One region of the Streptomyces sp. NPDC025784 genome, then DNA from elsewhere that is predicted to be linked to it. Evidence: riboswitches for the same ligand, from Rfam matches in the RefSeq annotation. Region 1 holds a riboswitch; the other holds the start of a gene.
What was found. Region 1 has a riboswitch for glycine ahead of gcvP (aminomethyl-transferring glycine dehydrogenase). Riboswitches for the same ligand answer to the same signal wherever they lie in the genome.

Region 1 (7,279 bases):
GTACGGACTGATCGCACCGCTGGCGGACGACGTGTACGACGCCGAGGCGGTGACCGTCGCGACGCTCGTCGTCGAGCTGGGCCGGTTCGGGATCGAGCCACGCCACCTGCGCGCGATGAAGGCCGCCGCGGAACGTGACGCAGGGCTCGTGGACCAGGTGGTGGCCCCGCTGCGGCGCCATCGCAACCCGCAGACGCGGGCGCACGCGGAGGCCCGTACCAAGGAGCTGGCGGGGCTCACGGTGAAGCTGCACGCGGCGCTCGTGCAGACCGCGCTGGGCGTACGCCTGCCCTGAACCGGGGCGCCGGCCGGGGCTCCGGATCGTCCACCCGTTCTGTGCCCGACTACCCAAACGTCCCGGGCACGGCCTAGGGTTGCTGTGTGAACGAGCTCGATGTCGTAGGTGTCCGGGTCGAAATGCCCTCCAACCAACCGATCGTGCTTCTGCGTGAAGTGGGAGGCGACCGGTACCTCCCCATCTGGATCGGACCGGGGGAGGCGACCGCGATCGCCTTCGCCCAGCAGGGCATGGCCCCCGCACGACCGCTGACCCACGACCTGTTCAAGGACGTGCTGGAGGCCGTGGGTCAGGAGCTCACCGAGGTACGCATCACGGACCTGCGTGAGGGCGTCTTCTACGCGGAGCTGGTCTTCGCCAGCGGGGTCGAGGTCAGCGCACGGCCGTCCGACGCCATAGCTCTGGCGCTGCGCACCGGAACGCCGATCTACGGCAGCGACGGCGTGCTCGACGACGCCGGCATCGCGATCCCGGACGAGCAGGAGGACGAGGTGGAGAAGTTCCGCGAGTTCCTCGACCAGATCTCGCCCGAGGACTTCGGCACCAACAGCCAGTGAGGCCCCGCCACCGCCCATCGGCGGTGCGCGCGCAGGCGCGCCGGTTCCGGCGGCAATTGCCCGCGGCGAGTGTGGTGCGCCGCGGCCCGGACCGCGAGCATTCGGCTAGCCTTTCCCCGCGGTGGGGCACGAGAAACCACTCTTAGGGTGATTATCACTCGGCGTGCCGAGTGTGGCGATCGTTGACGCACCCGTGGTGACTGCCTACCGTCGAGAAGGCAGGTCAAGGACGGAGGTCGGCGTGAGAAACAGCGGCGACGGTACGGCTGGGGGTGCCCCCGGACACGGTCTGGGGGAGAGCGGTCCGTACCCTCCCACCAGCGCTCGGCTCCGCTCGAGCAGGGGGTACCCCGACCACGGCAGCACGGACGAGCACGCTCCGATGCGGCCGGCGGCGGTGCCGGACGAGGGAGGGGCCGTTTCCCAGGAGATCGGCTACCGCGGTCCCACGGCATGTGCCGCCGCGGGCATCACCTACCGGCAACTGGACTACTGGGCGAGGACCGGGCTCGTCGAGCCGAGCGTGCGGCCCGCCTACGGATCCGGGACGCAGCGGCTCTACAGCTTCCGTGACGTCGTCGTCCTGAAGATCGTCAAGCGCTTCCTCGACACAGGTGTCTCGCTGCAGAACATCCGCACCACGGTCCAGCACCTCAGGGAGCGCGGCTTCCGGGACCTGGAGCGGATGACGCTGATGAGCGACGGCGCGACCGTCTACGAGTGCACCTCGCCCGACGAAGTCCACGCGCTGCTCCAGGGCGGCCAGGGGGTCTTCGGGATCGCCGTGGGAGTGGTGTGGCGGGACGTCGAGGGCGCCCTGTCGCAGCTGCACGGAGAGCGTGTGGACACCGGCGAGACGCTCGTCGGGCACAACCCCGCGGACGAGCTGGCACGGCGGCGCAACCGGGCTGTGTGACCTTCTGGGCGGTCGCCGCGAGGGGCGTGCTGCTTCGCGGGCCGTCCTGTGGGCGGCGGGCCGCGCAGGGGCATTGTCAGTGGCGTGGTGCAGCATCGGACATGTGAGAACCGCGCCCACGATCCTGCATCTCGACATGGATGCCTTCTTCGCCTCGGCGGAACAGGCGTCCAAGCCGAGCCTGCGCGGAAAAGCGGTCGTCGTGGGCGGGCTCGGACCGCGCGGTGTCGTCGCCACCGCGTCGTACGAGGCCCGGGTCTTCGGTGTCCACTCGGCGATGCCCATGGCCCAGGCCCGGCGCCTGGCACCCAACGCCGCGTATCTCGTGCCCCGCTTCAGCCTCTACAAGGAGGTCAGCGAGCAGGTGATGGCGCTGCTGCGGGCCCTGTCGCCCCTGGTGGAGCCGCTGAGCCTGGACGAGGCCTTCGTGGACCTGGAGGCGGGGGGCGCGGCCTGGGACGAGGGCTCGGCACGGCTCGCCGGGGTGAAGCTGCGCGCGGACATCCGTGCCGTCACGGGACTCACGGGATCGGTGGGCCTCGCCGCGTCCAAGATGCTCGCGAAGATCGCCTCGGAGCAGGCCAAGCCCGACGGACTGGTCCTGATAGAGCCCGGCACCGAGCGGGCGCTGCTGGGGCCGATGTCGGTGCGGACGCTGCCCGGCGTGGGTCCCGCGACCGGGGACCATCTGCGGCGTGCGGGGATCACCACGGTCGAGGAGATCGCCGAGGCCGGCGAGGACGAGCTCGTACGGCTGCTGGGGAAGGCGCACGGACACGCGCTGTACGCGATGGCGCTGGCGCACGACGAGCGGCCCGTGGTCGCCGAGCGGGAGACGAAGTCCGTCTCGGTCGAGGACACCTATGACGTGGACATCCACGACCGCACGCGGGTCGGTCTGGAGGTGCAGCGGCTCGCCGACCGGTGCGTGCAGCGGTTGCGCGGGGCGGGACTGTCGGGGCGGACCATCGTCCTGAAGGTGCGGAGGTACGACTTCTCGACGCTCACCCGGTCCGAGACGCTGCGGGGGCCCACGGACGATCCGGCGGTCGTGCGGGAGGCCGCCGCGCGGCTCCTGGAGGCCGTGGACACGACCGGTGGGGTGCGGCTGCTGGGGGTCGGAGTCTCAGGGCTCGCGGACTACACGCAGGAGGACCTGTTCGCGCAGGCGCAGGCCCATGCCGCGGCGGAGGAGCCCCCCGGCCAGGAGCACCCCGCCGACGAGGGCTCGCGCGACTCCGGGGCGTCATCGGAGGCGCCCGCCGAGCGCCGGTGGCCCGCCGGGCACGACGTGCGGCATGCCGAGCACGGGCACGGCTGGGTCCAGGGCAGCGGCCTGGGGCGGGTCACGGTGCGGTTCGAGACGCCCTACTCCGCGCCGGGGCGGGTCAAGACGTTCCGGACCGACGACCCCGAGCTGGAGCCGGCCGATCCGCTGCCCCTGGTCGTTCCGGTGGTTTCCCCGGACGCGTTGGAGCATCCGGGTCAGGGCTCGTCCGAGCCCGCGATCTTGCCGAAGTCACGGTCCGGCGGAGGCGGGGAGGGGGCCGCCACGTCGAGTCCGTAGTGGTGGTAGAGCTGGAGCTCCTGCTCGGGCGAGAGGTGCCGGCCCACGCCGAAGTCGGGAGCGTCCTTGATCAGAGCCCGGTCGAAGGGGATGCGCAGGGCCCCTTCCACGAGTTCACTGGGCTCAAGGGGCACGAAAGCGTCCCTGCTGAAGAGGCCTGTGCGTATGGCCGCCCACTCCGGTACGCCGGTCGCGTCGTCGAGGTACACCTCGTCGATCGTGCCGATCTTGGTGCCATTGCGGTCGAACGCCTTGCGGCCGATCAGGTTGCGCGGATCGATGTCGGTCTGCACGGGCCCTCCACTTGGTCGCAACTCATCCGTAAGCACTACAAAAGAGCAGATTCAGGCAGGCGGCCACTCGAAGGATCGTGTCTTGTCCTCGCTGGTAGGCTGACAGCGGCTGCTGACCCCGTGCGGGAGAGTCCTCCAGACTTCATCGGAGGCGCCGAAGGAGCAAATCCTCCCCGGAATCTCTCAGGCTCACGTACCGCACGGACGAGGTCACTCTGGAAAGCAGGGCGGTTGCCAATGGCTTCCGCTCTCACCGACGGTGAAAACCGGCACGTCGGACGGGCCGGTGAAGCTCTCAGGTTGAGATGACAGAGGGGGAGGCCGTCGGGGTACCCGTGCCGGGGTGCCCCTCGAAGGTCGCGTCAGACCAGGAGGCCTCCGCAATGACCGCCCACCGCATTCCGCTCTCCGAGCTCGAGCAGGGAATCCCCTTCGAGCAGCGCCACATCGGGCCCGACCTCGAAGCCAGGGCCAAGATGCTCGCCCACGTCGGATACGGGTCGCTCGACGATCTGACGGCCGCCGCGGTGCCGGACGTGATCAAGAATGCCGAGGCGCTGGAGCTTCCCGGCGCGCGTACCGAGGCGGAGGTCCTCGCCGAGCTGCGTTCCCTCGCGGACCGCAACGAGGTGCTCGGTTCGATGATCGGCCTCGGTTACTACGGCACCTTCACGCCGCCAGTGATCCTGCGCAATGTCATGGAGAACCCGGCCTGGTACACCGCGTACACGCCGTACCAGCCGGAGATCTCGCAGGGCCGCCTGGAGGCACTCCTCAACTTCCAGACCGTGGTCGCCGAGCTGACCGGGCTGCCGACCTCGGGCGCCTCGCTGCTCGACGAGGGCACCGCCGCCGCCGAGGCGATGGCGCTGTCCCGGCGCATGGGCAAGAACAAGAAGGGCCTCTTCCTGGTCGACGCGGACGCCCTGCCGCAGACCGTCGCCGTCATAGAGACCCGCGCGGAGCCGACCGGCGTCGAGGTCGTCGTCGCCGACCTCAGCGAGGGCATCCCGGCCGAGATCGCCGAGCGCGACATCAACGGCGTGCTGCTCCAGTACCCCGGCGCCTCCGGTGCCGTACGCGACATCAAGGCGGTCGTCGACCAGGCCCACGAGCTCGGCGCCGTGGTCACCGTGGCCGCCGACCTCCTCGCCCTGACCCTGCTCACCTCGCCGGGCGACCTCGGCGCCGACATCGCCGTCGGCACGACGCAGCGCTTCGGTGTGCCGATGGGCTTCGGCGGTCCGCACGCCGGCTACATGGCGGTCCAGGAGAAGTTCGCCCGCAGCCTGCCCGGTCGCCTGGTCGGAGTGTCCGTGGACGCCGACGGACACAAGGCGTACCGCCTCGCCCTGCAGACGCGTGAGCAGCACATCCGCCGGGAGAAGGCCACCAGCAACATCTGCACCGCTCAGGTGCTGCTCGCCGTGATGGCCGGCATGTACGCCGTCTACCACGGTCCGGACGGTCTGCGGACCATCGCGCGACGTACCCACCGGTACGCCACCGTGCTCGCCGCGGGTCTGACGGCGGGCGGGGTCGAGGTCGTGCACGGTGCGTACTTCGACACGCTGACCGTGCGGGTCCCGGGCCGGGCCGCGGAGATCGTCGCCGCCGCCCGCGAGCACGGCGTCAACCTCCACCAGGCGGACGCCGACCACGTGTCGATCTCCTGTGACGAGACCACCACGCGCCGCGAGCTCGGCGCCGTGTGGACCGCGTTCGGTGTCGAGGGCGACGTCGAGGCGCTGGACGCCACGGCCGAGGACACCCTGCCGGCCGCGTTGCTGCGCACCGACGACTACCTCACCCACCCGGTGTTCCACCAGCACCGCTCCGAGACCGCGATGCTGCGCTACCTGCGCAAGCTGTCCGACCGCGACTACGCGCTCGACCGCGGCATGATCCCGCTGGGCTCCTGCACGATGAAGCTCAACGCGACCACGGAGATGGAGCCGGTCACCTGGCCCGAGTTCGGCCAGCTGCACCCGTTCGTCCCGGCCGAGCAGGCACAGGGCTACCTCACTCTGATCACGGAGCTCGAGGAGCGGCTCGCCGAGGTCACCGGGTACGACAAGGTCTCGCTCCAGCCCAACGCAGGTTCGCAGGGCGAGCTGGCCGGTCTGCTGGCCGTGCGCGGCTATCACCGGGCCAACGGCGACGAGCAGCGCACCGTCTGCCTCATCCCGTCCTCCGCGCACGGCACCAACGCCGCGAGCGCCGTGATGGCCGGCATGAAGGTCGTGGTCGTCAAGACCGCGGACGACGGCGAGGTCGACGTCGAGGACCTGCGTGCCAAGATCGAGCAGTACCGCGACGAACTCGCCGTACTGATGATCACCTACCCCTCGACGCACGGAGTGTTCGAGGAGCACGTCGCCGACATCTGCGCGCAGGTCCACGAGGCCGGCGGTCAGGTCTACGTCGACGGTGCCAACCTCAACGCGCTGGTGGGTCTGGCCAAGCCGGGGCACTTCGGCGGTGATGTCTCGCACCTCAACCTGCACAAGACGTTCTGCATCCCGCACGGCGGCGGCGGCCCGGGCGTCGGCCCGGTCGGCGTGCGCGCGCACCTGGCGCCGTACCTGCCCAACCACCCCCTGCAGCCCGCGGCCGGTCCGGAGACCGGTGTGGGCCCGATCTCGGCCGCTCCGTGGGGCTCCGCGGGCATCCTGCCGATCTCCTGGGCCTACGTCCGGCTCATGGGCGGTGAGGGTCTCAAGCGCGCCACGCAGGTGGCCGTGCTGTCCGCGAACTACATCGCCAAGCGGCTGGAGCCGCACTACCCGGTGCTCTACACCGGTCCGGGCGGGCTCGTCGCGCACGAGTGCATCATCGACCTGCGCCCGCTGACCAAGGCGACCGGCGTGAGCGTCGACGACATCGCGAAGCGTCTGATCGACTACGGCTTCCACGCGCCGACGATGTCGTTCCCGGTGGCCGGGACGCTGATGATCGAGCCGACCGAGTCCGAGGACCTGGGCGAGCTCGACCGGTTCTGCGACGCGATGATCGCGATTCGCGCGGAGATCGACAAGGTCGGCTCGGGAGAGTGGGCGGTCGACGACAACCCGCTGCGGGGTGCCCCGCACACCGCCGCCGCGCTCGGGGGCGAGTGGAACCACGCGTACTCGCGCGAGGAGGCCGTCTTCCCGGCCGGTGTCTCGGCCGCGGACAAGTACTGGCCGCCGGTGCGCCGCATCGACCAGGCGTACGGCGACCGGAACCTCGTCTGCTCCTGCCCACCGCTCGACGCCTACGAGGACTGATCGACACGGCGGACGCGGGCGGCTACGAGGAGTAGTCACCCACGGACATGCGTCGGGGCCGGTTCGGAGAGTACGTCTCCGGGCCGGCCCCTCGTGTCTCCGGGCCGCGTGCCTGCGACCCGTGGTTGCCTCAGGCGGCCGTCATCACCTGTGCGCTGCCCAGCGGGCGGTGCGGGGCGATGATCTGACCGTCGGGCAGGAGCTCACCGGTGTCCTCGAAGAGCAGAACGCCGTTGCACAGCAGGCTCCATCCCTGCTCCGGGTGGTGCGCCACGAGGCGGGCGGACTCCCGGTCGGCTGACTCGGCTGACGGACACGGTGGCTGGTGCTGGCACATGGATGGGATCTTTCGCTGGGTCGAGATGTGAGTGATGGCTGT
Region 2 (7,279 bases), on a different contig from region 1:
CGGCGTCGTACGACGGCTTGAGCGCCTCGGCGATGATGTCCGCGACCTCGGTGAAGTCCTCGGCCTGGAAGCCGCGGGTGGCGAGGGCGGGCGTGCCGATGCGCAGGCCGGAGGTGACCATGGGCGGACGCGGGTCGTTGGGGATGGCGTTGCGGTTGACCGTGATGCCGACCTCGTGGAGGCGGTCCTCGGCCTGCTGCCCGTCCAGCTCGGAGTTGCGCAGGTCCACCAGGACCAGGTGCACGTCCGTGCCGCCGGACAGGACGTCGACGCCGACGGCCTTCACGTCGTCCTGGACGAGGCGCTCGGCCAGGATGCGGGCGCCCTCCAGCGTGCGCTGCTGGCGCTCCTTGAACTCGTCCGAGGCGGCGACCTTGAACGACACGGCCTTGGCCGCGATCACGTGCTCCAGCGGGCCGCCCTGCTGACCGGGGAAGACCGCGGAGTTGATCTTCTTGGCCAGCTCGGCCGTCGAGAGGATCACGCCGCCGCGCGGGCCGCCCAGCGTCTTGTGGGTGGTCGTGGTGACGACGTGGGCGTGCGGCACCGGGTTGGGGTGCAGGCCCGCGGCGACCAGTCCGGCGAAGTGCGCCATGTCGACCATGAGGTACGCGCCGACCTCGTCGGCGATGCGGCGGAACTCCGCGAAGTCGAGCTGACGCGGGTAGGCCGACCAGCCCGCCACGATCAGCTTCGGCCGGGACTCCTTGGCCAGGCGCTCGACCTCGGCCATGTCGACCTGACCGGTCTCGTCGTCCACGTGGTAGGCGACCACGTCGTACAGCTTGCCGGAGAAGTTGATCTTCATGCCGTGGGTCAGGTGCCCGCCGTGCGCGAGGTTCAGACCCATGATCGTGTCGCCCGGCTTGAGCAGCGCGAACATCGCGGCCGCGTTGGCCTGGGCGCCCGAGTGCGGCTGCACGTTCGCGTGCTCGGCACCGAAGAGCGCCTTGATGCGGTCGATGGCGATCTGCTCGACCACGTCGACGTGCTCGCAGCCGCCGTAGTAGCGGCGGCCGGGGTAGCCCTCGGCGTACTTGTTGGTGAGGACCGAACCCTGGGCCTCCATGACCGCGACCGGAGCGAAGTTCTCCGACGCGATCATCTCCAGGGTGGACTGCTGGCGGTGCAGCTCGGCGTCGACGGCGGCGGCGACGTCCGGGTCCAGTTCGTGAAGGGGCGTGTTCAGAAGCGACATGCGGTGACTCCTCAGCCGGCGGTGAAAGCGGTGTACTCGTCCGCGGACATGAGGTCCTCCGGCTCGTCCGTGACGCGTACCTTGAACAGCCAGCCGCCCTCGAAGGGGGCGGAGTTCACCAGCGACGGGTCGTCCACCACGTCCTGGTTGGCCTCGACGACCTCGCCGGTGACCGGCGCGTAGAGGTCGCTGACCGACTTGGTCGACTCCAGCTCGCCGCAGGACTCGCCCGCGGTCACCGTGTCACCGACCTCCGGAAGCTGGGCGTAGACGACGTCGCCGAGCGCGTTGGCCGCGAACTCGGTGATGCCGACCGTCGAGACGCCGTCCTCGGCGACCGACAGCCACTCGTGCTCCTTGCTGTAGCGCAGCTGCTGGGGGTTGCTCATGGCCTGAATTCTCCTGTACGCGGGGGACTGCTGATGTCGGGGGTACCCCGTGCCCGGACGAAGCCGGAAACCCGGGGGAGGGGTGGTCATGGGATACGAGACGGCACGCCGGGGCACAGGTCACGCACCAACGCGCGCGGGTACCCCCGCGGCGCTCGCTCGGTCCGCTTCCTTCCGGTGCCCATGGCGTCCGTCGCGCGCCCGGTGCCTACTTCTGGCGCTTGTAGAACGGCAGGGCCACGACCTCGTACGGCTCGTGGCTGCCCCGGATGTCCACGCCGACACCGGCGGACCCGGGCGCAGCGTGCGCGGCGTCGACGTACGCGATCGCGATCGGCTTGCCCAGCGTCGGGGACGGGGCGCCCGAGGTGACCTCGCCGATCACCGTGCCGTCGGCGACGACGGTGTACCCGGCGCGCGGCACGCGACGGCCCTCGGCGATCAGGCCGACGAGGACCCGCGGAGGGCTCTTCTCGGCCCGCTCGGCGGCGGCCTCCAGGGCCTTGCGGCCCACGAAGTCGCCCTCCTTCTCGAACTTCACGACCCGCCCGAGCCCGGCGTCGAAGGGCGTCAGCGAGGTGGTCAGCTCGTGCCCGTACAGCGGCATGCCGGCCTCCAGGCGCAGCGTGTCGCGGCAGGACAGGCCGCAGGGGACGAGGCCGACGGGGGCGCCCGCCTCGGTGAGCGCCTGCCACAGCCGCTCGGCGTCCGCGGGCGCCACGAAGAGCTCGAAGCCGTCCTCACCGGTGTAGCCGGTGCGGGCGATGAGCGCCTGGACGCCGGCCACGGTGCCCGGCAGGCCCGCGTAGTACTTCAGGCCGTCCAGGTCGGCGTCGGTGAGCGACTTGAGGATGCCGGGGGACTCGGGGCCCTGTACGGCGATCAGGGCGTACGCGTCGCGGTCGTCGCGGACCTCGGCGTCGAACCCGTCCGCGCGCTCGGTGAGCGCGTCGAGGACCACCTGGGCGTTGGAGGCGTTGGCGACGACCATGTACTCGGTCTCGGCGAGCCGGTAGACGATCAGGTCGTCGAGGATGCCGCCGTCCTCCTGGCAGATCATCGTGTAGCGCGCGCGGCCGACGCCGACGGAGGCGATGTTGCCGACCAGGGCGTAGTTCAGCAGGGCGGCGGCCTGCGGCCCGGTGACGGTGATCTCGCCCATGTGCGAGAGGTCGAACAGACCGGCCTTCGTGCGGACGGCGAGGTGCTCGTCGCGCTCGGAGCCGTACCGCAGGGGCATGTCCCAGCCTGCGAAGTCGGTCATCGTCGCGCCGAGCGAGCGATGCAGGGCATCGAGCGCGGTGTGACGGGGTGCGTTGCTGCTCATCGGTGGGGCTCCCAAGGCATGACGGCGAGGTCGTTCCTCCCCATCTGTCATCGGAACCTGAGAGGTTCGCCACGACCCCACGAAACGGTGGTCGTGACTTGCACCTTGGGTGGAGCCACTGGTCAGCGGCCCGCTTTTCAGATGTGCCTCGCCCGCGCGGTAACGGGGCCTGAGAGATTCAAGGGAGGGACTTGCTCCTTCGGCGCCCGGGAACTCGTGCCCCAGGACTCTCCCGCGCGGATTCAAGCGGCCGGTATGCAGTTGGCGCGCACATCATTGCACGCGCCGTCCGATCGGGGCAGTCCGCATCTGTAACCGGCCTGTGGCAGTCCGAGTACGGAAACGAGAGAGACGACGCATTACCTTCTCTTTACACTCGACGGGGATGGGACTCCACACCCAAGGGGAGGACGATCACGGTGAACAGGACCACGGCGTACGCGACGACCTCGGGAATTGCCCTGCCCAAGCAGCCCGGCGCCCCGGCCCGGGAGGCGTGCGGCCCGCTCCCGGCGGCCGTCGTCCGCGACCTGAGGGCACGCGCCGGGCACAGCCCGCACGGCCTGCTCTTCGGGGCGTCCGACGTCGTGGTGGTCACGGGGCTGCCCGGCAGCGGCAAGTCGACCCTGATGCGCCGGGCCGTCACGGGCCCGCGCATCGACTCCCAGGACACCCGTGACCGCTGGGACGCCGGGAGGGCCCGATGGCTGCCGTACGCGGTCTACCGCCCCTTCGTCCGCCTCGCGCACTACGCGGGGCTGCGTCGCGCGCTGCGCTCCGGCGCCGGCGTCGTCGTGCACGACTGCGGCACGCAGGCCTGGGTGCGCCGCTGGCTGGCCCGCGAGGCCCGGCGCCGGGGCGGCTCGCTGCACCTGCTGCTGCTCGACGTCCCGCCCGGCACGGCGCTCCGGGGCCAGCACGACCGGGGCCGCGGTGTCTCGCGCTACGCCTTCGCACGGCATCGCGGAGCCGTGGCCAGGCTGCTGCGTGCCGTGGAGAAGGGCGACCTGCCCGAGGGCTGCGGCTCGGCGGTGCTCATCGACCGTGAGGCGGCGGGCGTGCTGCGCCGGATCGACTTCGACGGCCGGGCCGTCACCGACGCCCACTAATCTTTCCAGCCGGAACAGTGGTTCGAAGCAGGCGGTAGACAGATGGACTTCCCGGCACAGGCGCACCCCCATCCGCACGGCGGATGGCCCGGCAACGAGCTGGAGGAGGTGCTGTCCGCCTCGCTCGGCGTGCCCTCGGCCGGTGCCCGCATCATCGAGGTCCTCGGCCGCAGCTTCGTCTGGGTGCCCCTGCCGAACGGCGGCGGTCCGCACAGCGGCCCCCTCGACCTGCCGACGCTGGAGATCGAGGGCCAGGCGTACGTCCCCGTGTTCAGCTCCGAGGAGCAGTTCCGCCAGGTCACCGGCGGTCACCTGTCGTACACGATCGCGCCCGCCGTCGAGTTCGCCCGGGGCCTGCCGCCCCAGGTCGGCATCGCAATCAACCCGGACGGCGTGGTCGGCGTACCCCTGCCGCCCATCGCGGTGGCCGAGCTGTGCCGGGCGGGGCGGACCCCGCTGGACGGGCCGGCGAGCGGCGGCCGGGTGCGGCTGTTCGAGCCCGACTGGCAGGACGACCCGGTGGACTTCCTGTCCGCCGCGTCGGCCGAGTTCGCCGGGACCGGCGTCGTGCTCAGCGCCCGCCGCTGCCTGGCCAGCATCGAGGGCGGCGCCCCGGTGATGTTCATCGGCGTCGAGCTCTCCCAGTGGGAGGGCGACGCCCGCACGCTCCCGCTCGACGCGCTGGGCCGTGCTCTCGGCCGGGTCCCGGTCGGCCACGCCGTGAACCTGGTTCTCCTGGACGTCGCCCAGGACCCGGTGGGCGACTGGATACGCGCCCAGGTGCGGCCCTTCTACCAGCGCGAGTACTGACCCCGGCACGAGCGTGAGCGGTGACACCACGGAGACCCGTGACGCCGTGCGTCAAGTCGCTGTCAGGATCGCCGCTTAAGCTGGTTTCATGGCTCGGTCGAGGTGTTGACGCAGGTTCGTCACCGGTGGCTCGGGCGTATTGGATGAGTTCGTCGTGAATTGTTCGCGAAGGGGCGGTTGAGGGTGAGCGCGTCGGGCACGGCCGCGGCCGGGCAGGTCGAGCACATGCTGCGCCAGGTGACCCCCGGGCGCTACGACGCCTACGAGGCGCTCCTTCGCGCGCTCGCGACCCCGTCGTCCGGTCAGGTCTGGATGCTCCTGTGGCACGGCCAGGCCGGGTCCCCGGACGCCCAGTACGGGAACATGGAGGTGGACGGCTTCGGCTACGCGCCGTGCGTCACCTCCGCCCAGGAGCTCTCGGCCAGTGGCTGGAACCGCTCGTACGAGGTGGTCGACGGCCTCGACGTCGCCCGCACCCTCTACCCCGACCATTTCGGCCTCTGGCTCAATCCGCACGCGCCCGGCGGCGGCATGGGCATCCCCTGGCTGGACCTGCGGCGCATCGCCGCGGGCCTGGAGCGGCAGCCCGCCGGACCGCTGCGGCTGTCCGAACCGGGCATCGAGATCCCGCAGTTCTACGCCCTGCTCACGCAGAACGCGCACCGCACCTCCGCCGTGCGGTCGCTGCGCCGTGCCTGGGTGCAGCCGGCCCTCGGGGCGCCCTATCTCGCCATCGGCCTTGACGTGTACGACACTTCGCCGCCCGCGGTCGACTCGGTGCGCGCCATGATGCAGCAGTCCATCGGCGCGGTCCCCGACGGGCTGCCCGTCTCGACCGTGGCGATGTCCGACGAGTACGACCCGGTCGCCATGTGGCTGCGGGCCAACGCCCGGCCGTTCTACGACCGTGAGGCCCACGCGGCCCCGGCCCAGGCGCCGTTGGCGGGCGGCTACGGTTATCCGCCGGCCCGAGGTGGATACTGACGGCGCACGCCGGCGGCCCGCCGTCCGTGGCCCAGCGGTCGCGCAGGCGTTCTCCGCGGCAGTGTCTTGGGCCTGACCTGCAGAGGAACCGGCGTAAGGGATGCTTGTCCGGGTTGGGGTGGACGCGTACCGAAAGAGGGCGTCATGGCCCCTTCCGGCGCAACTGCCCCCTGTCCGCCTCGCGTTACCCACTGTTCGGATAACGGAATCCCCTTAAGAGCATCACGGTTGCGCATACTTTCTCCATCAGACCTGGCACGTGATCGTGGCGGCACTGAAGACTCGCCCATCAGACATGGGGTCATCGATCCTGTGAGCGAGTGCAAGTCGAACGATCAGCCGGGTCACCAGGTCGCACCATCTGCGGCCGACCTCCCGGCACGCAAGTGAACCAAGCCGCAGACAGCGGCAGGCGTAGGCCGGTCACCACCGGCGAGAGGGGTCGGGTCACTGTGACCGCACCGATCGAGACCACCGCGGCGGCATCGGAAGCGCAGCCAGAGGCTGTGCTTGCCGGAGTCGGCAAGGGGCAGATCGAGGGCCGTTCCCTGGGACAGATCGCCTGGACGCGCTTCAAGCGCGACAAGGTGGCGGTCGCCGGCGGTGTCATCGTCGTGCTGCTCATCCTGATGGCCATCCTCGCCCGGCCCATCCAGTCGCTGCTGGGTCTGGACCCGAACGCCTTCAACCAGGATCTGATCGACGCCAACACCTCGCTGCCCAAGGGCGGGATGGGCGGCATGAGCGCGGACCACCCGCTCGGTGTGGACCCGAAGTTCGGCCGCGACCTCGCCACCCGCCTCCTGGAGGGCTCCTGGGTCTCGCTGGTCGTCGCCTTCGGCGCCACCATCCTGTCGAACGTGATCGGCGCGATCCTCGGCGTCGTCGCGGGCTTCTACGGCGGGCGGGTCGACTCGATCATCAGCCGCCTGATGGACACCTTCCTCGCCTTCCCCCTCCTGCTCTTCGCGATCGCCATCTCCGCCACCCTGCAGGGCGGCGCGTTCGGCCTCGAAGGGCTCCCGCTCCACCTGAGCGTGCTGATCTTCGTGATCGGCTTCTTCAACTGGCCCTACCTGGGCCGGATCGTGCGCGGTCAGACCCTTGCCCTGCGCGAGCGAGAGTTCGTGGACGCCTCCCGGGGCATGGGCGCCAAGGGCCCGTACATCCTGTTCCGGGAGCTGCTGCCCAACCTGGTCGGCCCGATCATCGTCTACTCGACGCTGCTCATCCCGACCAACATCCTCTTCGAGGCCTCCCTGAGCTTCCTCGGGGTCGGCATCCAGCCGCCGCAGGCATCGTGGGGTGGCATGCTCAGGGAAGCGGTCAACTACTACGAGGTCGACCCTCAGTTCATGATCGTCCCCGGCCTCGCCATCTTTGTGACCGTCCTCGCGTTCAACCTGCTCGGCGACGGTCTCCGTGACGCTCTCGACCCGCGCAGCCGTTGATGCCTGACGCA

Region 2: another riboswitch for glycine. It lies ahead of gcvT (glycine cleavage system aminomethyltransferase GcvT); the one in region 1 lies ahead of gcvP (aminomethyl-transferring glycine dehydrogenase).

What each region holds. Positions count from the first base shown of each region.
Region 1 covers NZ_JBVHMN010000010.1:357,730-365,008, reverse strand. The annotation lists gene ftsR (transcriptional regulator FtsR) at 1-295, shown strand, start outside; gene ACZ4IF_RS24155 (bifunctional nuclease family protein) at 382-855, shown strand; gene ACZ4IF_RS24150 (MerR family transcriptional regulator) at 1,097-1,771, shown strand; gene ACZ4IF_RS24145 (DNA polymerase IV) at 1,875-3,338, shown strand; gene ACZ4IF_RS24140 (PRC-barrel domain-containing protein) at 3,257-3,631, opposite strand; glycine riboswitch at 3,745-3,840, shown strand; gene gcvP (aminomethyl-transferring glycine dehydrogenase) at 4,015-6,900, shown strand; gene ACZ4IF_RS24130 (DUF5999 family protein) at 7,031-7,237, opposite strand.
Region 2 covers NZ_JBVHMN010000011.1:37,647-44,925, forward strand. The annotation lists gene glyA (serine hydroxymethyltransferase) at 1-1,198, opposite strand, end outside; gene gcvH (glycine cleavage system protein GcvH) at 1,210-1,587, opposite strand; gene gcvT (glycine cleavage system aminomethyltransferase GcvT) at 1,796-2,914, opposite strand; glycine riboswitch at 2,949-3,061, opposite strand; glycine riboswitch at 3,062-3,159, opposite strand; gene ACZ4IF_RS24350 (AAA family ATPase) at 3,328-4,023, shown strand; gene ACZ4IF_RS24355 (enhanced serine sensitivity protein SseB) at 4,066-4,833, shown strand; gene ACZ4IF_RS24360 (enhanced serine sensitivity protein SseB C-terminal domain-containing protein) at 5,017-5,817, shown strand; gene ACZ4IF_RS24365 (ABC transporter permease) at 6,270-7,268, shown strand.